2 regions of the Oryzomonas rubra genome follow, and region 2 is predicted to be linked to the other one. Evidence: riboswitches for the same ligand, from Rfam matches in the RefSeq annotation. Region 2 holds a riboswitch; the other holds the start of a gene.
What was found. A riboswitch is a leader RNA that binds a small molecule or an ion and turns the genes downstream of it on or off. The one in region 2 is predicted to bind cobalamin.
Positions count from the first base shown of each region.

Region 1: another riboswitch for cobalamin. It lies ahead of ET418_RS03610 (TonB-dependent receptor plug domain-containing protein); the one in region 2 lies ahead of ET418_RS06425 (energy-coupling factor ABC transporter permease).

Region 1 covers NZ_SRSD01000002.1:150,512-161,584, reverse strand. The annotation lists gene ET418_RS03640 (class I SAM-dependent rRNA methyltransferase) at 1-592, shown strand, start outside; gene ltaE (low-specificity L-threonine aldolase) at 731-1,762, shown strand; gene ET418_RS03630 (glycerate kinase type-2 family protein) at 1,899-3,230, shown strand; gene ET418_RS03625 (metallophosphoesterase family protein) at 3,227-3,907, shown strand; gene ET418_RS03620 (putative DNA modification/repair radical SAM protein) at 3,966-5,252, shown strand; gene ET418_RS03615 (TIGR03915 family putative DNA repair protein) at 5,252-6,055, shown strand; cobalamin riboswitch at 6,199-6,388, shown strand; cobalamin riboswitch at 6,612-6,818, shown strand; gene ET418_RS03610 (TonB-dependent receptor plug domain-containing protein) at 6,830-8,656, shown strand; gene ET418_RS03605 (ABC transporter substrate-binding protein) at 8,656-9,528, shown strand; gene ET418_RS03600 (FecCD family ABC transporter permease) at 9,525-10,496, shown strand; gene ET418_RS03595 (ABC transporter ATP-binding protein) at 10,496-11,073, shown strand, end outside.
Region 2 covers NZ_SRSD01000003.1:277,140-288,212, forward strand. The annotation lists gene ET418_RS06390 (IclR family transcriptional regulator) at 1-629, shown strand, start outside; gene ET418_RS06395 (DUF4177 domain-containing protein) at 744-932, shown strand; gene polA (DNA polymerase I) at 929-3,694, shown strand; gene ET418_RS06405 (DJ-1/PfpI family protein) at 3,842-4,468, opposite strand; gene ET418_RS06410 (ChaN family lipoprotein) at 4,503-5,750, opposite strand; gene recO (DNA repair protein RecO) at 5,856-6,587, shown strand; partial or broken gene ET418_RS06425 (energy-coupling factor ABC transporter permease) at 6,577-7,598, opposite strand; cobalamin riboswitch at 7,625-7,793, opposite strand; gene ET418_RS06430 (cobyrinic acid a,c-diamide synthase CobB) at 7,913-9,313, opposite strand; gene ET418_RS06435 (energy transducer TonB) at 9,310-10,182, opposite strand; gene ET418_RS06440 (sugar phosphate isomerase/epimerase family protein) at 10,242-11,073, opposite strand, start outside.

The sequences.
Region 1 (11,073 bases), on a different contig from region 2:
GAAGACCGGCGGCTTTCTGGACCAGAAGGAGAACCACCTGCTGCTCAAGGGAGTCAGCGCTGGGAAGGCGGTGCTGGACTGCTTCTGCTACACCGGGAGCTGGGCCGTGCACGCCGCCTCCTTCGGCGCCGCGTCGGCCTTGGGGATCGATATCTCGGCCCGGGCCGTGGCCCAGGCCGCCCGCAACGCGGAGCTGAACGGCCTGGCCGGCCGGGCGACCTTCGAGGAGTGCGACGCCTTCGAACGCCTCCGCTCCCTGCACCACGAGGGGCGGCGTTTCGGGGTGGTGGTCATGGACCCGCCCGCCTTTGTGAAGAGCCGCAAGAACATCGCCGAGGCCACCAAGGGGTATCTCACCGTCAACCGCCGCGCCCTGGAACTCCTGGAACCGGGGGGCTACCTGATCACCTGCTCCTGCTCCTTTCACATGGGGAGGGAGCCGTTCCGCGACCTGCTGACCCAGGCCGCCCGCCTGGCCAAACGCGAGGTGCGCCTGGTCTCGTCCCGCGCCCAGGCCCCGGACCACCCGGTGCTGCTCTCCTTCCCGGAGTCGGAGTACCTCAAGTGCTTCGTGTTGCAGGCGGTGGGGTAGGGGACTATGATTCTGGGACCTATAAGACTCATAAGTCGTATAGGTCCCAGAGGGGTAGGAGAGTGAGGTGCCCCTCCCCACATCCCGGCTTGCACTCCGGGCATGTGTCGTATAACCTTACCCATAAGGAGATCACCCATGACCGGACATATCATCGACCTGCGCAGCGACACCGTGACCCGCCCCACGCCTGAGATGCGGGCCGCCATGATGGATGCGCAGGTGGGGGACGACGTGTGGGGGGACGACCCCACCGTCAACAGGCTACAAGACGTGGTGGCGGAACGGAGCGGCAAGGAGGCGGCCCTGTTCCTCCCCAGCGGTACCCAGAGCAACCTGGCGGCGTTGATGGCCCATTGCGAACGGGGTGACGAGTATATCGTCGGCCAGGTGGCCCATACCTACAAATACGAGGGGGGCGGCGCGGCGGTGCTCGGCTCCATCGTGCCCCAACCCATCGAGAACGCCGCCGACGGCACCCTGCCGCTCCCCAAGGTGGCGGCCGCCATCAAGCACCACGGCCCGGGCATGGGGGTGCACTTCGCCCGCACCCGGCTTCTGGCGCTGGAGGACACCTTCAACGGCCAGGTACTCCCGGCTGATTACATACGCGAAGCCGCCGCCCTGGCCCGGGAACGGGGCCTGGCCCTGCACCTGGACGGGGCGCGGGTCTGCAATGCGGCGGTGGCCCGGAATGAAACCCTGGCCCAGGCGTGTGGGCCGTTCGATTCCGTATCCATCTGCTTTTCCAAGGGGCTGGGGGCGCCGGTGGGATCGGTACTGGTGGGGTCACATGCGTTCATCGAGCGCGCCCACCGCTGGCGCAAGGTGCTGGGGGGCGGCATGCGCCAGGCCGGTTTTCTGGCCGCTGCATGCCTGTACGCCCTGGACAATCACTTCGACCGGCTGGCCCAGGATCACGCCAATGCCGAGCATCTGGCCAGGGGGCTCGGGGCCATCGACCAGGTCACGGTAACGGGGCAGGCCACCAACATGGTGTTTGCCCGGTTCCCGGAAGAGGCGTGCGCGCCGTTGCAGGCATACCTGGCCGAGCGGGGGATGCTGGTGCAGGTGACCCCCACGACCCGCCTGGTCACCCACCTGGATGTGACGGTAACGGACATGGACGCCTTTGTCCGCGCCGTGAAGCAGTATTTCAGCCGGGGGTGATCGCTCGTCTTGGCTGCTTTCCGACAGCTGATAGAAAGGATGTCGCCATGATAAAGGGGAGTGAAAAACGCCGGGGGAAGACCGCTGGCTACCGGCGCAAGCCGGCCCAAACCGTGTGCGAAGGGCCGATCTGCCTGTGACGGAAACAGCCAGACATACCCTGCACACCCTCTTCAAGGCCGCTCTGGGGGCGGTGGAGCCGGGGGCGGCCCTGGCCCCGCACCTGGACCGGGTGGGGGAGCGCCTGCGCAACGAGGGGCTCCAACGCCTCGTGGTGGCCGGTTTCGGCAAGGCGGCCATCCCCATGGCCCTGGCCGCCCAGGAGCGGTTGGGCGCCCTTATCTCCTCCGGGCTGGTGATCGCCCCCCATGGCACTCCTCCTTTTAAAAAAGGGGAACTGGAAACGATAGAAGTCGCCTTCGCCGGCCATCCCCACCCGGACAGCGCCGGGGAGGCGGCGGCCCGGCGCATCATGGCCCAGGCCCACACCTGCGGCGAGCGCGACCTGCTGCTCCTTTTGATCTCCGGCGGCGGTTCGGCCCTGCTGGCGGCACCGGCCGAGGGGATCACCCTGGAGGAGAAGCGGGTCACGGCCCACCTCCTCATGGCGGCAGGGGCCGATATCTTTGAGTTGAACTGCGTGCGCAAGCACCTCTCCGCCGTCAAGGGGGGGCAGTTGGCCCGCCTGGCCTTTCCGGCGCGGGTTATGGCCCTCATGATCTCGGACGTGCCGGGGGACCGGTTGGACGTGATCGCCTCCGGCCCGGCCGTGGCCGATCCGACCACCTTTGGCGATGCCCTGGGGGTGCTGGGGCGCTTCGGCCTCACGGACAGGGTGCCCCCTGCCGTCCGTCAACGCCTGGAACAGGGGAACGCGGGGATGGTGGCCGAGACCCCCAAGCCGGACGACCCTCTCTTCGCAACGGTGGAGAGCATTGTCGCGGCGCGCAACCGGGACGCCCTCTCCGCTGCCGCCGGGACTGCCCAGGCCCTGGGGTTGGAGGTGAACATTTCGGAAGAGATCGTGGCCGGTGAGGCGCGGGAGGCGGGCAGGCGACTGGCCCATGAGGCGCTACGCTGCCGGGCGAACCTGTCGGCGGGGCAGCGGGGCTGCCTGGTGAGCGGCGGCGAGACCACGGTCACGGTGCGGGGAACGGGCAGGGGAGGGCGCAACCAGGAGTTGGCCCTGGCCTTTGCCCTGGAGGTCGCGGCTACGCCGGGCATCACCCTCCTGTCCGCCGGTACGGACGGCATCGACGGGCCGACCGACGCGGCCGGGGCTATCGTGGATGGGGAAACCGTCCCCCTGGCCCGGCGGGCGGGTCTGGACCCCGTGGCCAGCCTTGCGGACAACGACGCCTACCCGCTGCTGGATGCCTGCGGCGCACTGCTGAGATGCGGGCCGACCGGGACCAATGTGATGGACCTGCAGATTTGCCTGATCACCGGCGGGAGCGTGACGCCATGAGCCGCCGCGTTTTCGTCATCGGCGACGTGCACGGCTGCGCCCGCACCTTGCGGGAGCTGGTCACCAGGGGGGTCCGCCTTACCCCCAGCGACACCCTCTACCTGCTGGGGGACCTGATCGACCGGGGACCGGACAGCAAGGGGGTGCTGGACTTTATCTTCGAGCTGACCGCCGCCGGTTACAATGTGGCCTCGGTGCAGGGGAACCACGAGGAAATGTGCCTGCGCGCCCCCTACGGCCGGCCGGCCATGGATATGTGGACCGCCAACGGCGGCCTGACCACCCTGGCCAGTTTCCAGGCCGACGGCCCGGGGGACATTCCCCACCGCTACCTGGAGTACCTCAACTCCCTCCCCCCCTATATCCTGCTGGATGCGTTCGTCATCGTCCATGCCGGGCTCAACTTCGACCCGCCGCCCCCCTTCGACCCCTTTGACGATACCGAGGCCATGCTCTGGACCCGTTCCGACGTGGTGGATCGGCAACGCATCGGCGGCAGGCGGCTCATCTGCGGCCATACCATGGTCTCGCGCCACCAACTGGAAGCCTCCCTGAAGTCGGACAAGATCATGCTGGACAACGGCTGCGTCACCGCGCGGCGGCCCGACATGGGATACCTGGCGGCCCTGGAGCTGAACAGCATGCGGGTGGTCTTTCAGGAAAACATCGAACGGTAGGACATATTTTGTCGTATTTATTTACTATACTTCTCCGCACCACGAATGCGGGGCCCCCATGAACAACCGGACTTTCGAACAACGCCTGGAAATACTGGCCGACAGCGCCAAGTACGATGTCTCCTGCTCCTCCAGCGGCAGCAACCGCAGGGGCACGCCCGGCGGGGTGGGGAGCACCGCCGTTGCCGGGATCTGCCACACCTGGACCGCCGACGGCCGCTGCATCTCCCTCCTCAAGATTCTGCTCACCAACGCCTGCATCTACGACTGCGCCTACTGCGTCAACCGCCGCAGCAACGACATCCCCCGGGCCGCCTTCACCCCGGCGGAGGTAGTGCGGCTGACCATGGATTTCTACCGCCGCAACTACATCGAGGGGCTGTTCCTCAGCACCGGCGTCACCCGTTCCGCCGATCACACCATGGAGCAGTTGATCGCCGTGGTGCGCAAACTGCGCGACGAGGAGCGTTTCAACGGCTATGTCCACCTCAAGATCGTGCCGGGGGCCGACCCGCTGCTGGTGGCCGAGGCGGGTCGCTACGCCGACCGGGTCAGCGTCAATATCGAGCTCCCCACCCGCCAGAGCCTGGCGCTTCTGGCGCCGGACAAGCCGCGGGAATCGGTGATCGCCCCCATGCGCCAGGTGAGCGGCCTCATCGCCTCGGCCCGCGAAGAGCGCAAGAAATCCCGCAAGGCGCCCCAGTTCGCCCCGGCCGGACAGAGCACCCAGTTGATCGTGGGGGCCACCCCCGAGAGCGACCGGGAGATCGTCACCCTGGCGGAGGGGCTCTACCGCCGCCTGGATATGCGGCGGGTCTACTACTCGGCCTTTGTGCCCGGCTCCAGCGACCGTCGCCTGCCGGCGCTCCCCACGCCCCCCCTGCTGCGGGAGCACCGCCTGTACCAGGCCGACTGGCTGCTGCGCTTCTACGGATTCGCCGCCCACGAGCTGCTGGACGAGGACCGTCCCAACCTGGACATGCGTTTCGATCCCAAGAGCGACTGGGCCGTGCGCCACCTGGACCTGTTCCCGGTGGAGGTGAACAGCGTCGAGTACGAGGTGCTGCTCCGGGTGCCGGGCATCGGCGTGCGCTCGGCCCAGCGCATCGTCGCGGCCCGCCGCCATGCCCGGCTGGGGGAGGCGGAGTTGAAACGGCTCGGGGTGGTGCTCAAGCGGGCGCGCTATTTTCTGACCGCCGGCGGCCGTTACCTGGGGGGAATCCGCCTGGACGGGGCCACCCTGGTGGCGCGGCTCCTGGCGCCGGAGCGGCGTCCGGCCCGGTTGGATCAACTGGAACTGTTTCCGGCGACCCCTGACGCCTCGGCCCTGACGGGGGAGCTGTGATGGTGTGCTACCGCTACGACGGGACCCTGGAGGGGTTCCTCTGCGCCTTGGCTCTGTGCCTCGAATCCGGGGGCGGGGAGGCGGAGTTCCTGCGGCCGGGGGCCGAGAGCGGGGCGGGACTGTTCGCGGGCGTCCCCCGTGATGTGGCCACGGAGCGTGAAACGGCGCTCCGCTTCCGGGAGCGGTTCGTCACGGCGGTGTCGCGAGATGCCTTTGCCACCCTGCGCTACGCCTTTCACAGCGAAGCCGCCGGGGTGGAGGAGCTGCTGTGGCGCTATGTGCTGGTGGGGTTGAAACAGGGGAAACGTCTGGAGCACATGCTGGCCCAGGAGCCGGTCTGCACGGTGAACCGGCTGGCCCGCGCGGTCTCCCACGAGGCCCACAAGTTCACCGGGTTCGTGCGTTTCCGTGAGGTGACGTGGCCCGTGGGGGATTCGTGGGGTGAGGGAGATGGGGAGAAGGGCACTTCGTTCCTTTACGCCCGGATCGAGCCGGCGGTCGACATCCTCGCCTTCATCGCCCCCTTCTTCACGGAACGGCTCAACGACCGCGACTGGATGATCCACGACCTGCGCCGCTCGCAGGCGGCGGTGTTCAACCGGGAGACGTGGCGCTTGGTCAGGGAGGTGGAATTGACCAGCCCGCCCGGCTACACCGCCGACGAGGAGGTGTGCAGCCGCCTCTGGCGCAGCTACTTCCAGCGTATGGCCATACCGGAGCGCCACAATCCCCGGCTCCAGCAGCAACTCGTGCCGTTGCGTTTCCGCGCCCACCTGGTGGAGTTCGGCGGGGAGGAGTCCTGAAGCCGTGGCGCCTTCACGGCTCCTCGCGCCAGGCATGGCTCTGACGTCCGTGTCTCCACCAGAATAGTTTCAATAATGGCCGTTGACACATCATATAGTGCTGTGATATTGATGCTGCGCTAAATATAGCCGATAAAAACAAAAACCGAATACCGGATCACGGTGCCCGCAAGGGCTTGATAGGGAAGAGGGGTGCAGCTCGAAGAGCCATTCCCCCGCGGACCCGCCGCTGTAAGCGATGACGAAGGGCATTACGTCACTGGTCGAAAGACCGGGAAGGCGCCCGGAGGATGAATCGCGAGCCAGAAGACCTGCCCTGATCTCAGCACTCGAAAATTCCCCGTGGTAAGGGAAGAGTGAATCCATTACCAGACTTTGAATACGAAAAGTCCGCTTGATGCTTCGGCACATGCGGACTTTTTTTTATGCCTTTTCCCTGTTTGATGAAGATTTATGGCCTCTGGCTGGCGAGGGCGCGGGACCGGTTATGGGAAAAGACCCTGATCGTCCGGTTCCCCGAAAACGGCGCACCCTAAGCAGAACGATTTCAAAAAGGATTTCGCGCATTAATTAGAGTTATCACCGAATGGATGTGAGGAAGAGGGGTGCCGCTCCCGATGGAGCCATTCCCCCGCTGCCCCGCAGCCGTAATGGGAACGAAACCCCGTCGCGCTCAGCGCGAAACAGCCACTGGGAGCAATCCTGGGAAGGCGGGCGAGTAGGTGGCCCTGAGCCGGAAGACCGCTCCATTCGTAATTTCGAGGGAGGAATGTCATGAAGAAGAACGTTGTAAACCTGTTGTGCGTACTGTTGTTGTCTACCCCGGCCTTTGCCGAACCGCCTGATGCCGTCCTGCCGGAGATCGTGGCAACCGCTTCCCGCTGGGAAGAGTCCGTGGAGCGCGTCCCGCAGGATATGACCGTCATTACCCGGGCCGATCTGGAGAAACGGGGCGTCCCTTTTGTCGTTGACCTCTTGAGGCTCCAGCCAGATGTGCAGGTCGTGCAAAACGGCGGCCCCGGTACGAACGCAACCCTGCTCATGCGTGGCGGCGGCAGCAATCAGGTGCTGGTGCTGGTCGACGGCATCAAGTTCAACAGCCCCACCACCGGTTCCGCGGACCTGTCCACGTTGCTGACCACCGATATCGAGCGCATCGAGATCATCAAAGGCCCCCAGAGCACCCTCTACGGCTCGGAGGCCATGGCCGGCGTGGTCAACATCATCACCAAAAAGGGGGAAGGCAAACCGAAGGCCGGCCTGAGCGTCGAGGGGGGCTCGTTTTCCACCGTCAGGACGGCTGGTTCGGTTTCCGGTGGCACAGACAAGACGAGTTACCGGCTGTCCGCCACCTACTTCGACACCGACGGTATCCCCACAGCCAAAAACGGCTCGGTGCCGAACGGCACCACGAACAAGTCGGTATCGGCTCGGCTCGGCGCCAACCCGGCCGACAACGCCTCCATCGAACTCAACCTGCGCTACGGGGCGGACAAGACGCAGCTCGACAATTACGCCTTCGGAGCCGGGCCGGTGGACACCCGGAACTATAGCCAAAAGCACGAGAACTATCTCGTGGCCGCCACCGGGAGGATTTTCCCCTGGGAGAAGTACGAACAGAGTCTGACGCTCTCATATCTCCGCGATAACCTGAACGCCACGGACCCTGTCACCGCCTACAATAATTACCGGATCAACGCGACCACCGAACTCCTGGACTGGCAACACACGCTTGATCTGCACCCGTTGACCATAACCGGGGGATTTGCCTACCGCTACGAATCGGCCAATAATGAGGGGGCATTCGACGAGTCGATTGACAACAGGGCCGGTTACCTCAACGCCAAACTCGGCCTGCTCGACGATGCCCTGATTCTCAACGCCGGGCTGCGCTATGACGATCATTCGGCCTTTGGCGATGCCGTCACCTACCGGGCCGGCGTGCTCTATAACCTCAAGCCGCTGGAGATGAGATTCAAGGCAAATCTCGGCAGCGGATTTCGGGCACCATCGCTGAATGAGCTTTACTATCCGAACTACGGCAACCCCGATCTGAAACCGGAAAGAAGCATCGGTTACGACGTTGGTGTCGAAAAGGACCTGCTCGACAAGAAGCTGGTGATCGGCGCGACCTGGTTCTGGCAGCGCTACCATGACCTCATCCAGTCGGACCCGAATACCTTCACCGCCGTCAATATCGGAAACGCTCTGACCGAGGGGGTGGAGGTCACGGCAACCGCCCTTCCTCTCGCCGATCTGAAATTGAATGCCGGTTACACCTACCTCAACGCGGTCAACAAGGACACCGGAGCCTCTCTTACGCTCCGCCCACGGAACAAATTCACGTCATCCGTTGAATATACCCTGGCAAAGCTGACGGTGATCGGTGAATACCGGTATGTTGCCAAGCGGTACGATGCGACGCTGAATCGGGACCTGTCCCCCTATGCCCTTGTCAATCTGAAGGGCTCGTATCTCCTGCACAAAAACCTTTCGCTCTTTGCACGAATCGACAATCTCTTCGACAAATCGTACGAGGAGGCCGGTGGCTATGGTACTCCCGGAATCTCCGCCTTTGGCGGTGTCAAGGTTGCGTTTTAGTGGCGCGGAAACTGCGCGGCGTAACGCGGTGGGTTCTCTGCCTGCTCATCCTCTGCGGATGGCATGGGGCCGCGTATTGCACTCCTCGGCCCCCGCAGCGGATCGTCTCCCTCGCCCCGGCCATGACCGAGATCATGTTCTCCCTGGGGCTGGGGGAGCGGATCGTGGGGGTGACCACGGTGTGCGACCGCCCCGCCGCGGCCCGGAGCAAGGCGAAGATCGGCGGCATGGCGAACCCGTCCATCGAGGCGATCGTCGCCCTGAAGCCGGATCTGGTGGTCATGACCAGCGACGGGAACCCGAAGGCCGTGGCCGAACGGCTGGCCCGGCTCGGTATCCGAACCTATGTCTTCACGTCCCGGCGCCTGACCGAACTGCCCGGCGGCATCCGGGAGATGGGCCGGGCTTTGGGGGCCTCTCCCGCCGCCAACCGCCTTGCGGAACAACTGGAGACGGCAATCCGGGACGTCGCGGCGTCGCACCGGGGGAAGCCACCGCAAGCGGGCGCGGGCAGGGGGGGCAGAAAGGCGATCTTCGTCATCTGGCCCAGCCCCCTTATCGTGGCCGGGCCCGGTACGATCCTGGACGATGCCATGAAGATGAGCGGCTTGAACAATATCGCCGCCGACGCCAAGGCCGCCTATCCCCGCTTCTCCCTGGAGGCGGTCATCGAGCGAAGGCCCGATGTGATCCTGATCGGCAAGGGGCACGACGACATGCGGGCGCTTTCCAAGGGATTCCTGAAGAGCATCGGCATGCTCGAAGCGGTGCAGAAGGGGCGGGTCTGCTTCATGGACGACGCCCTGTATCGCCCCGGGCCGAGGATACCGGCGGGCCTGGCGGAGCTGGCCCGCTGCGGGAGGATGCCGTGAAGCGTGCTAACGGCACCGCTCTCGTGGCAACGGCACTGTGCGTCGCCGCGTTGTGCGTCATCATTATCTCGATAGCCAGCGGCCCGCGACTGTTGAACCCCTTTACCATGGACCGGGAAACGTGCCGGACGCTCCTCGCCATCAGGCTCCCCCGGACCGCCGCCGCCCTGCTCATGGGAGGCGCCCTTGGGGCGTCGGGAGCCATCCTCCAGGGGATCTTCCGCAACCCCCTGGCCGACCCGTACATCCTGGGCATTTCCAGCGGCGCATCCCTGGCCGCCTCGTTCGGGCTCATGTTCGGCCTCTCCCTGCTCGCGCTCAGTGTTCCCCTGCTGGCGTTTCTGGGGGCCATCGCAACGGGTGTCGCCGTCGTTATCCTGGGGCGCGGCTGGAAAGGGTTGCAGCCCGACCGGCTCCTCCTGGCCGGCGTGGGCGTCGGCTTCTTCCTCTCCGCCCTGCTCATGCTGGTCATGACCGTTTCCGTGGACGACGGCCTCAGGCGGGCCATCCTCTGGATGTCCGGCGATCTCTCCCTGGTGGATTGGGGGCTGCTCCCCGTGGGGCTCCTCTTCATCCTTGCCGGGTTGGCCCTCGCCGTGGCACGGCGCAAGGGGCTGAACGCCCTGACCCTGGGGGACGATATCGCCTACAGTCTGGGCTTCAACCCGGCGCGGGAACGGCTCGTCCTCTTCATTGCCGCGTCGCTCATGACCGCAGCGTCGGTCGCCATGGGGGGCGTTGTCGGCTTCATCGGGCTCGTGGTCCCCCATGTGGTTCGCCGCCATGTGGGCTCGGACGCCGCCGTGGTGCTGCCGCTCTCGGTGGTCGCCGGGGGAACCCTGCTCTGCGTTGCCGACGCCGTGGGCAGGACCGTCGCCGCGCCGCTGGAACTTCCCGCCGGGGTAATCGCCGCGCTCATCGGCTCCCCCTATTTCATCTTCCTCCTGGGACGGAGGAGGAGCCGCTGATGCCGGAGGATGCCGCCATGACCACGCTCGAATTCGCCAACGTCTCGTTTTCCTACAACCCGCAAGGATTCATGGAGCAGCTGTCCTTTTCCTTGGCCGGTGGGGAACTGGTCGGCCTCATGGGGCCCAACGGCGCGGGGAAGTCGACGATCCTCAAGCTTGCGGCGGGGCTTCTCCCCCCGCAACAGGGGGAGGTACTGGTGGGCAGGCGGGCGATCCGCTCCTATGGCGGGAACGAACGGGCGCAGCTCGTGGCCTACCTCCCGCAGACACTGGATACCCAGGTCCCGTTTCGGGTGGCCGAACTCGTGGGGATGGGGGCGTATCCCCGCGGCGGGGAGGCGGCGCTCACCGTGGGGGAAGCGCTCCATCTCACGGGCCTGGAGGATAAGGCGGCGGCGCACCTGGCCGAACTGAGCGGCGGGGAGCAACGACGGGCCTATATCGCCATGACCCTGGTCCAGGGGGCGCGGGTGCTGCTCCTGGACGAGCCGTTGGCGAGCCTGGACATCAGGTACCAGTTCGACCTGTACCGGCTCCTGAAGGACATTGCCCGGGATAAAGGCGTGTCCGTATG
Region 2 (11,073 bases):
TTGCGACGCTGGAGGCGCGGGGCTACATCGAGCAGAACCGTGTGACCGAGAACTATCGCCTCGGCCTGAAAACCCTGGAACTCGGCCAGACCTTCATCCGCCAAATGGGCCTTCTGCGTCAGTCGAAACCGATTCTGGAAGCCCTGGTCAAGGAGTGCAACGAGACCACCTACGTGGCGATCCTCAAGGACTTCAACATCATCTACCTGGATGCGGTGGAGACCGACATGACCGTCCGCGTCGTCCCGCGGGTCGGCTCAAGGCTGCCGGCCTACTGCACCGCCGCGGGCAAGGTTCAGATCGCCCATATGAGCGACGAGGAGTTGGAAAACTACCTCCCCCCCAGAGAGATCAAGCAGTACACAAAGAATACCGTTACCGACCGCGACCTTCTCAAAAAGCAGTTGAAGACCATCGCCGAGCAGGGCTACGCCATCGACAACGAGGAACTGGATGTGGGCGTCAAGTGTGTCAGCGCGCCGATCCGCGACTATACCCGCCGGATCATCGGCGCGGTCAGCATCTCCGGTCCGTCCATGCGCTTCACGGACGAACGACTGGAAAAGGAACTCATCCCGCTGGTGACAAAGGCCGCCCAGGAGATATCCTCCAAGCTCGGTTTTCAATAACGACACCAACCATCATATCCACAACGAGGGCGGCTTTCAGGCCGCCTTCTTCGTTTCCGCTTGAAGATATGCCCGTCGTTGGCTACTATTGCCGAAAAACGTCGAGGTACGAACATGCCGACCTATAAAGTGATCGAACTGGGTACCGTTACCGAAGAGGCCATCGAGGAAACGCTCAACGAATGGAGCGCCAAGGGATGGCGCTTCGACAGCATGCAATTTGCCATGCGCGAGTCCAGCCGGAGGCCGAGCATGGCCTTTGTGCTGTTCACACGGGAACAGGCGGAGAAAAACTCACCATGAACAGCCACGACGACACCCTCTACCTGATCGATGGTTCCTCCTACATCTACCGGGCTTATTACGCCATCCGCCACCTGTCATCTCCCAGCGGCCATCCGACCAACGCCATCTACGGCTTCATTCAGATGTTGCTCAAGTTGATCAAGGATCACGATCCCAAGCAGTTGGCGGTGGTCTTCGATGCCGGCAGGATTACCTTCCGCACCGAAATGTATCCGGAATACAAGGCCAACCGGGCCGCCATGCCGGATGACCTGCGCCAGCAGGTCGGGCCGATCCGCGAGGTGGTACGCGCCTTCAACATCCCGGCCCTGGAGCTGGAGGGGTTCGAGGCGGACGACATCATCGGCGCCCTGGCCGCCCGTTACAGCGCCAATGGCGGTCGGGTCGTGGTGGTGACCGGCGACAAGGACCTGATGCAGATTGTGACGGAAAACGTCACATTGCTGGACACCATGAAGGACAAGCGGTCGGGTCTTGCGGAGGTGAACGAGCGCTTCGGCGTCGTGCCTGATCTGGTGCCGGATATCCTCGGCCTGGCCGGCGACAGTTCGGACAACATCCCCGGTGTGCCGGGCATCGGTGAGAAGACCGCCATCAAACTGCTTCAGGAGTTCGGCACCCTGGATGCCCTTTTGGAACGGGCGGGCGAGGTCAAGGGAAAGAACGGCGAAAAACTGCGGGAATTCCGCGACCAGGCGCTCCTGTCGCGCAAGCTGGCCACCATCGAGCGCAACGTACCGCTGGAGATCAACCTGGACGAACTGGCGGCACGGGAACCGGACACCCCGACCCTGAACGCCTTTTTCAAACAGTACGGTTTCACCACCCTGATCAAGGAGATGACCGGCCACGCAACCCTCTCCAGTGAGGGGTACCGGACCGTCACTGCGGCCGGGGAATTGGAGGCGTTGGCCGCGGCCCTGGAGCAGGCCGGCGAATTCGCCTTCGACCTGGAGACCACCAGCCTCGACCCGCGCCTGGCCGAGATCGTCGGCCTGTCGTTCTCCTTTCGCGACCATGAGGCCTACTATATCCCGGTGGGGCACGTAGCCTCATCCCCCTCCCCGCCTCTTCCCGACGTGGAGGGGACGTTGTTTGCGGCGCACTCTCAAGCCGGGGAACAGGGTGAGGGTGGCGCACCGCTTGCCCCCGATCAGCTCCCGCGGGACAGGGTGCTGGAACGCCTGCGCCCCCTGTTCGTAAATCCCGGGCTGCGCAAGGTCGGGCAAAACATCAAATTCGATATGCAGGTGCTGGCCAACAGCGGCATTACGGTCGCGGGGGTCTGGTTCGACACCATGCTGGCCTCCTATGTGCTCAACCCGGCCCGGAGCGGACACGGCCTGGACGCCCTGGCCCAGGAGCACCTCAACCACCGCATGATCAGCTACAGCGAGGTGACCGGAACCGGCAAGGGGCAGAAGAATTTTTCCCAGGTGGCGGTGCAGGCCGCCTCCCGCTATGCCTGTGAAGATGCGGACGCCACCTGGCTCCTGCGGCGCAAATTCGGGCCGGAACTGGCTGCAACCGGCCTTGAACAACTTTTCCACACCATAGAAATGCCGCTGGTGACGATCCTGGCCGATATGGAAAATTTCGGAGTATTGCTGGACAGGGCGATGCTGAAAGAACTTTCCCGAGACTTTTCAACCCGCCTGGCGGAACTGGAGGGGCAGATCTTCGCCATCGCCGGCGCCCCCTTCAATCTCAATTCCCCCAAGCAGCTGGGCGAGGTGCTCTTCGAACGCATGGGGCTGAAGACCGGCAAGAAGACCAAGGGCAAGACCGGCTGGTCCACGGACAACGAGGTGTTGAGCGCCCTGGCCGAGGAGCATGAGGTTGCCCGCCTGATCGTGGATTACCGGGGCCTGACCAAGCTCAAGTCCACCTACAGCGATGCCCTGGAGCGCCTGGTCTGCCCCAGGACCGGCCGGGTGCATACCTCCTACAACCAGACCGTCACCGCCACCGGACGGCTCTCGTCCTCCGATCCCAACCTCCAGAACATCCCGGTCCGCACCGATGAGGGACGCCGTATCCGCCACGCCTTCATCGCCCCGCCGGGGCACGTCATCCTCTCGGCCGACTACTCCCAGATCGAACTGCGCGTGCTGGCCCACCTCTCCGGCGACCCGGTCTTTTGCCACGCCTTCGCCCACGACGAAGACATCCACACCCGCACCGCGGCCGAGGTCTTCGGCCTGTTCCCCGAGATGGTCACCAGCGAGATGCGCCGCCAGGCCAAGACCATCAACTTCGGCATCATCTACGGCCAGGGGGCCTTCAGCCTGGCAAAGCAGTTGGGCATTGCCCGCAAGACGGCCGAGGAGTTCATCGCCGCCTACAAGGAGCGCCACAGCGGCGCGGTCGGCTTCCTGGACTCCTGCATCCGCCAGGCGGAAGAGACCGGATACGTCACAACCATCCTGGGGAGGCGACTCCCCATACCGGATATCCACAGCACCAACGGCAACGTGCGGGCCTTCGCCCAGCGCAACGCCATCAACTACCCCATCCAGGGCTCGGCGGCCGACATCATCAAGAGCGCCATGATCCGGGTGGACGGACGGATACGGGCCGAGGGGCTGAAGAGCCGCCTGACCATGCAGGTGCACGACGAACTGGTCTTCGAGATACCGGAGGAGGAACTGCTCCCCATGGAACGTTTGGTGGAGGAGGAGATGTCCCGCGCCGTGGAGCTGAAGGTGCCGCTCAAGGTGGATATCAGCTATGGGAAGAACTGGAGCGAGGCGCACTAGCAGGTTGTTGAAAAATAGCCATCTCGCAGCCGTCCTCGAAAGCCCTTTTGTGCGGCGTAGCGCTGCTACGCCTCCGCAGGGCCTTCTGCGGAGGCAACGATCTGACTATTTTTGAACAACCTGAGGTTTTCAACAGCCCACTAGAGGCTACAACGGCACCCTGCGCGCATTGCTGTCGGGATAGGGGTACTCCATGTGCCGGGCCGTGGCCCGCGCCACCTCCTCGCCGTGGTAACGGGCAACCACCTTGAGCGCCATGTCGATCCCGGCCGAGATGCCGGCCGAGGTCACGACCCGTCCGTCCTCCACCACATGCCGGCCGTACTCCACCGTCACGGCGGGAAACGAGTCGCGCATCCAATCCAGGGAGCGCCAGTGGGTCGTGGCGTGCAGCCCGTCGAGCAGGCCGGCAGAGCCCAGCAGCATGGCCCCGGTGCAGACCGAGGCCAGCGTCTCCACGTGGGCATTGCGCTCCCGCAGCCACTGGAGCATGGCCGGATTGCCCAGTTCCCTGCGGGTGCCCCAACCGCCCGGCACGACCAGGACATCCAACCGGGGGCAGGTCGCAAAGGTGGCGTCGGGCGTGACCCTCATCCCGCCCGAGGTGGTCACGGTATCGCTTTTCTCGGCCACCAGCAGCAGTTCGAAGGGGGAAGGCTCCTCGCGCCGCTTCGCCTCATCAAGCCGCACCGCGGAAAAGACCTCGTACGGTCCGCAGAAGTCGAGCACCTCAACGGCGTCGAACAACACGATCCCCACCCGTTTCCTCTCCATGCGTCCCTCCCGCTCTCCCGTGGTGTGATTACGGCTACTTGCCGTGGTGCTGCCCCTTCTGTGGAGCCAGGAACACGATCTCCTGCTTCATGCTTTTCCCCTGCCGTTCGACCAGCACCACCCCGCGGTCGCCGGGATGTTTCCGCTGCACGGCATAGGTCAGGTCGAAATTTCCCGTCAGCGGTTCGCCGTCGAGAGAGAGCAGGATGTCCCCCGGTTGCAGGCCGGCCCGTTCGGCATTGGAGCCGGGCAGCACCCCCTTTACCGCCAGACCGCGGCCGCCGGGCGCCGGCTCGATCATCACGCCGAGACGGATCCCTGGTTCGGGCAGGTCCTCGTAGGCCTGGTACACCAGGAAATCGTACGGCACCATGGGGAAATCGGGGACCGTGACATTCATCAGGCGATCCAGTTTGTCGGGCGGGATGTCGAGTTCCTTGCCGCCGATGATGACCGAGGAGGCGGGGAGACGACGGAATACCCGGCGCGGGATGCCGAAGCCGCTGCTGACATGATCACCCCCGGCGACCACCAGCAAGTGTTTGTCCCCGCCGTCCGGGCTTGCCAGGTAGCGGGCCGCGGATTCGGCCATGGTCTCGTCCCGCAGGGTCTGGGCGCGGATAAAGCCATCGATCGCCATCCCCCCGTGGCTGTGATCGCCGAAGATGGCCGTTACCAGGCCGCGCTGGTAGGGATCGGTCAGGTCGAGTTCCGGCAACTGGGCCCGCTCGGCCGGGCCGAGTTGTTCCGGGGCCGTGCTGCGCACCGCCTTCACCAGGCTCTTCTCGGCATCCAGGGCGATGACCGGGATGTGTCGTTCACGGGCGAGGTCCAAAAGGTCGCGGTAATAGGCAAAATCCATGTTCCAGTTTTCGAACCAGCGGGATTCTTTGAGAAAGGCCTTTTCATCCAGCTCGCCGGCAACCCAGCGGTCGAGGGCCGGCTGTTGGGAGCGCACGAACATCTCCATGCCCAGTGCCAGGCGGCCGGGATAGCGCTCGGCGAGAGCTTGGAGGACCTGTAGTTCCAGGCGGTGGGAGGCGGGGTTGTCATGAGTCTCGCCGACATAGACGATGCGCGCGTCCGTGGCCACGGCCAGCATCTGGGCCGGGCTGACCAGGGTGCCGGTCGGCAGGTGAACGATCTGGCCGACACGGGGCGGCGCCGTGAGCGGATAAGGATCCTGGGGGTCGCCCATCACCTGCCTGCCGACGGGGGCACAGGCGGTCATGGCGAACAGGCCCAGGGCGACTACGGAAACCAATGGAGAGAAACGGACCATACTGCCTCCTCGTGAGAAAGGGGTACGTGAACTTTTTTCTTGCCTTGTGTCTTGGCCTAGAATAAATAAATCCATCCCACATTTCAACAGATCAATGGGCCGCCCATGCATGCCGAAAAACTTCAGGCCATAGTCCTCTCGACGCTCGATTACGGCGATAGCGACCGGATCGCGTCGCTGTTCTCCCTGGAGCATGGCCGCATCAAGGCCTTTGCCCGCGGTGCGCGCACGAGCCGCAAGCGTTTCGGCGCGGCGCTGGAGGCCTTTGCCCGCATCGAGGCCCAGGTCCGGGTCAGGGAGGGACTGGCAGGGCTGCAACAGGCCGAGATCGTCACCATCTACCCCCGCATCCGTGGCGACCTGCCCGCCATTGCCCATGCGCTCTATGCCTGCGAGGTGGTGGAGGCCATGACCCCCGAAGGACACCCCCTGCCGCGACTCTACCGTTTGCTGGCCGCCTACCTGGATCGCCTGGAAACGGAAACGGCGGCCGATGATAGCGACCGCCGTTTCTTTGAAATCAATCTGTTGAACATCCTGGGCTATCGCCCCTCGCTGGAGAGTTGTCCCCGCTGCGACACGCCCTTTGGCACTGCCGGCGTACTTTTGCAGGAGAACGGCGAACCGGTGTGCCGGGCCTGCGCCCCGACCGGCAGGCCGCTGCATCCCTCAGCCCTCAAAGCCCTGGGCGCCTGCATGACAACCGGCACCTTCGGCAAGGTCGTCTTTCCGCCCGACCTCCTGACGGAAGGGGGGGCGCTTCTGGACCGGGCCATCGCCACCCATGCCGGACGCCGGTTGAAGAGCCTGGAGTTTCTGGGACAGGTCACTCCTTAGTCCTGTCATCCTTCTTCCTGCCGTCCAAAAGGGCGCGCCAGCAATACCCGGCCGCAAAACCGCCCACCGCCCCCGCCAGCAGGAACACGAACAACTGTATATCCCCCTCGCCGGTATCGATCAGCGGCTTTCTGGCCTCGCGGCCATGTTCCCTGGCGATCTTCTGAACAACGGTTTCATCGATCCCCTGCCACTGTTCCACAGCCGGGGAAACCGTTGCCACTGACCACAACAACACGCTTATCATGATGATGCGGCGTTTCATCGTTTCCCTCCGTCGACTCCCGCCAAAGCGGTGCGGGCGAGCAGGTCCGGGCGTTTTTTGCGCAGCAGTGAGACCATGCCGGCGGTGATGACCCCTTCGATGATCCCCAGGGGCAACTGGGTGGGGACGAACGCCAGGGCGATCTTGCCGGCCAGGGGCCAGAACGGGCTCGTCCCCCGGATACCGGCCGCCAGGATCATGGCGGTCGTGGCGTAGGTGGCCCAATCGGCCAGGAGTCCGGCCACGAAGGCGGCCGCAACCGGTCCGGCGCCGCAGGCGCGCACGCCTCGAAACACGATAAACCCGGTAAAGGAACCGACAACCCCCATGGCAAAGAGATTGGCGCCCCAGGTGGAGAGGCCGCCATGGGAGAGAAAGAGCGCCTGGATCAAGAGGGCGACCGCAGCCACCACAACTCCCATGGCAGGGCCGAGCAGGATCGCGGCCAACCCCGTACCGCAGGGGTGGGAGCAGGTCCCGGCGGTCGGCACCGGCACCGGCATGCAGGAGATGACGAACACCACGGCCGCCACCATCCCCACCAGCGGCTTGCTGGACAGGTCGTGGGCCGAACGGCGCGTCAGGCTGCGCAACCCCAGGGCCAAAAAGGGCGCCGACGCGGCAAACCAGACCGCTGCCCAGGAAAAGGGCAGAATCCCCTCGGAGATGTGCATGGCAAATGAAGAGGACGGCAGAAGAACGACAGGCAGGCAAACGGACAACAACAGTAACGCAGGATGTTTCATGGTACGCTCCCTTCCCCACGGTCGGAGTGTTTATGCGGCTTCCAGCCAGGTCTCCTGACTCGGGGATCGTCCCGTCACCGCGCCTTCCCATCCTTTACGGACAGTGGCCTCCTGCGGTGACAGTCCCCCCTTACAGTTGCGGGGCAGCGCCGGATTCGCACCGGCTTCCCTTGGACCGGAAGCAGTTTCGATTTTGTAGCACGGCAACAGGCAAAAGACAACCCGAATCCAGTCTGAACAATGGATCGAGCGCCACGCCGGGGTCCATCGCCGCCCATGAGGCATCATGCCGAGGGAGAGGAGCCATGAAGGCGTCACGAATTCGGGGATACCTCAAACTTTCGGCAGGCATCTGCAAAGGTAGGCGCGATTGCCCCGTTGCTGCCGAAATGCAGGTGGATGTAGGACGCCAGGCAGTTTTTGTAGCGATACCCTTCCCGGCCAAACTCCCTCCCCTGTCGGGACACCCGGTAACACCGTTCAATGCGATCGGGCATCGTCCCGACCTCCGAATAGTGGAACTCGTGGCCGCGGGCGCTCCCCCCGGCGGCTATGGCACCGGAATGCGCCGCACATTCGACCTGGCGATACCCGAGCGCCTTGCGTTTCGGCAACATGCGCGCCCGCACCGGGAAGACGCCGACGAAATCGGCCGCCGGTTGCCCCTCCCCGGCCTCCATGCCGCGGGTCAGGTAGATGAAGCCGCCGCACTCGGCATACACCGGCATGCCCGCCTCGACGGCGTCCCGCACGGCGGCCTTCATGGCGCCGTTGGCGGCCAGGCGCTCGGCATACAGCTCCGGGTACCCCCCCGGCAGGTAGATGCCGTTGATATCGGCCGGCAGGTGCACATCCGCCAGGGGCGAAAACGGGACGATCTCGGTGCCCGCCTCCCGCAACAGGCGCAGGTTGTCCTCGTACACGAAGCAGAAGGCCGCGTCCCGGGCCACGGCGATACGGACGGGCGGAATCTCCCCCGTGGAGGCATCCCGCGAAGTCCCCGCCTTTAGAAAAGGGGGGCCGGGGAGGACCTGAATGTCTGCCAGCCCCCCCAGGTCCAGACGGTTCTCCGCCAGAGCGGCCAGGCGCTCCAGGTAGTCGGGCGACAGCGGGTTGTCCTCGGCCGTGACCAACCCCAGGTGCCGCGACGGTATCCCCAGGGATTCGTCCCGGGGGATACAGCCGAAGACCGTCAACTCCGGCAGTGCCGCTGCCAGGGATTGGCGCAGCAGCTCGCCGTGGGACTCGCTCCCCACATTGTTGAAAATTACGCCCGCAATCCTGACGCGTTCGTCGTACCCGGCAAACCCTTTGACCAGGGCCGCCGCGCTGGCCGCCATGCCACGGGCGTTGACCACCAGCACCACCGGCACGCCGCAAATGGCGGCCACCTGGGCGCTGCTCCCCTCCATGGATGCGTGGCCTATGCCGTCGAACAGCCCCATTGCACCTTCGATGACCGCCACGTCGGCCCCCTTCCCATGCAGGCGGAAGGTACCGGCCACGAACTCCTCCGGGCACATCCAGCCGTCTAGGTTGACGGAGGGGCGACCGGTGGCCAGGCGATGGTAGCCGGGATCGATGAAATCAGGGCCGCACTTGAAGGGCGCAACCGTCATCCCGCGCCGTTTGAAGGCGGCCATGACGGCCAGCGCCACGGTGGTCTTGCCGGAACCGCTCTGGGGAGCGGCGATGAGAAAGGCGCGCCGTGTCACCGCAACGACCGTCTTGCGCCGCCGTACTGGAAAAATGCGATCAAATGAAACTCTTCCTTGTCATAACCCCGGGGGAACGACCCCACCGGACCGATGGAGCGCAGGGTGCGCAGAACCTCGTCATCCAGTATCCGTGCGCCGGAGCTTTCCAGCAGTTCCACCTTGGCGATCTCTCCGCGCCGATTGAAGGTGATCCGCACCGGCGTGACCCCCTCGATCCCCTTCATGGCCGCTTCCTGGGGGTAGCGCCAGACGCCGTACACGGCGGTTTCGAAGTGGCGCAGGAACGAACCGAACTGGATGTCGTCGCTGTTGAGAAAGCGGGTGTCCCCCTCGGCTACGTCGTTCTCGAATTTGCGGCGATACCCCTCTTCAAGCTTGGCCAGACGCTGCGCACTCGGGAAGAGTTGGTGCGGGGAAATCTGCGGCGCGCTACTCTGGGACTTTGGCCTGAGCAGGCTGGAAACCGACGAGCCGGGCGCCAGGGGGGATTCCTGGCGTCTTGGGGGCAACGTCTGGGACTGTTTGCCTACGGGGGCCTGCCGGTGCGCGCTCCTCCCGGCCTCCTGGGGCTGGGGCTTTGCGGCCGGCTGAGGCGCCGGCCCGAAGCTGTCCCGGGGGGCGTTCCCGCGGGGGGCCGTCTCACGGGGGACACGCTGCCGTTGCTCGGAGAAGCGCTTTGTCTCCTGCTGCGTGGGCTGTTGGGGCTTCAGCTCCGGGATCTGCTGTATGTCGATGAACACCGGCTCCTTGGGAGGCGGCTTTTGTTCGTGGGGCAGATAGTACATCAGGGCAAACATGCCGACATGCAGCGCCACGGAGATTACCAGGAGATAGATAAAGGTTTTTTCGATATATTTGTCAGACATGCAGGGTGGTCACTCGGAAAAAAAGATAAAAAATCGGATATGCCGCCGTCGGGCGGCGGCTACCCCGCCTCGGGCAGGGGAACGGCCTGGAAGCCCCGGTCGTAATTCAATACTGCATCGTCTTGCTTGCCGGTTTCGGCGCGCAGGTACATCAGGATTTCTTTCAGGCTTTCCAGGATGATATGCTCCGCTTTGGGGAATTCGGACGGATCAAGTTCCAGCGTTACCGTACTCTGATAATCGGTGTTTCGCAAGTGGTTCAGGAAGCGAGTCAGCGGCAGCATGCCGTGCCCCGGTAAAAGATGCTCCCGCCCCTGCCCGTAATCGGAAAAATGGATATTCCTGATGCGCCCTGATTCGTAAAATTGGTAAAAGTCGTTGATAAAATTGGCCTTGCCCGATCCCATGTGGGTACAGTCGAAGGTCATGAACAGGTTGTGGTCACGGATGAACTCGATCATCCGCTGGGTGCTGGACAGGATATGGGGATTGATCTTCATCCTGCCCACCCAGGGCATGTTCTCCAAGGTGACGGTCACCAGGCCATCCAGCCCCACGTCCTTCTGAAAATCGATCACGCTGTAGAGCCAGCGCCAGTAGCCAATCTCAAAGCTCATCCACGACGGCGGATGAAAATTCACCAGCGGGATACCGCATTCCGCGGCCAGGGCCACGCTCCGCCGCAGGGAATCCGCCGGGCCGCCCCAGCCATCCAGGGGCATGAAGGGCGCATGGATGGAGTGGATCACCGTGATCTGCTGCAGCGACCTGATCAGCCTGACCGGGTTGATCTTCTGGAAGTCCTGGTTGATGATCAACTCGACCCCGTCAAAACCGGCGGCCGCCGCAAGGTCCAAGATCCGCGGCAAGGGGAACGTGAAGAGGCTGCCT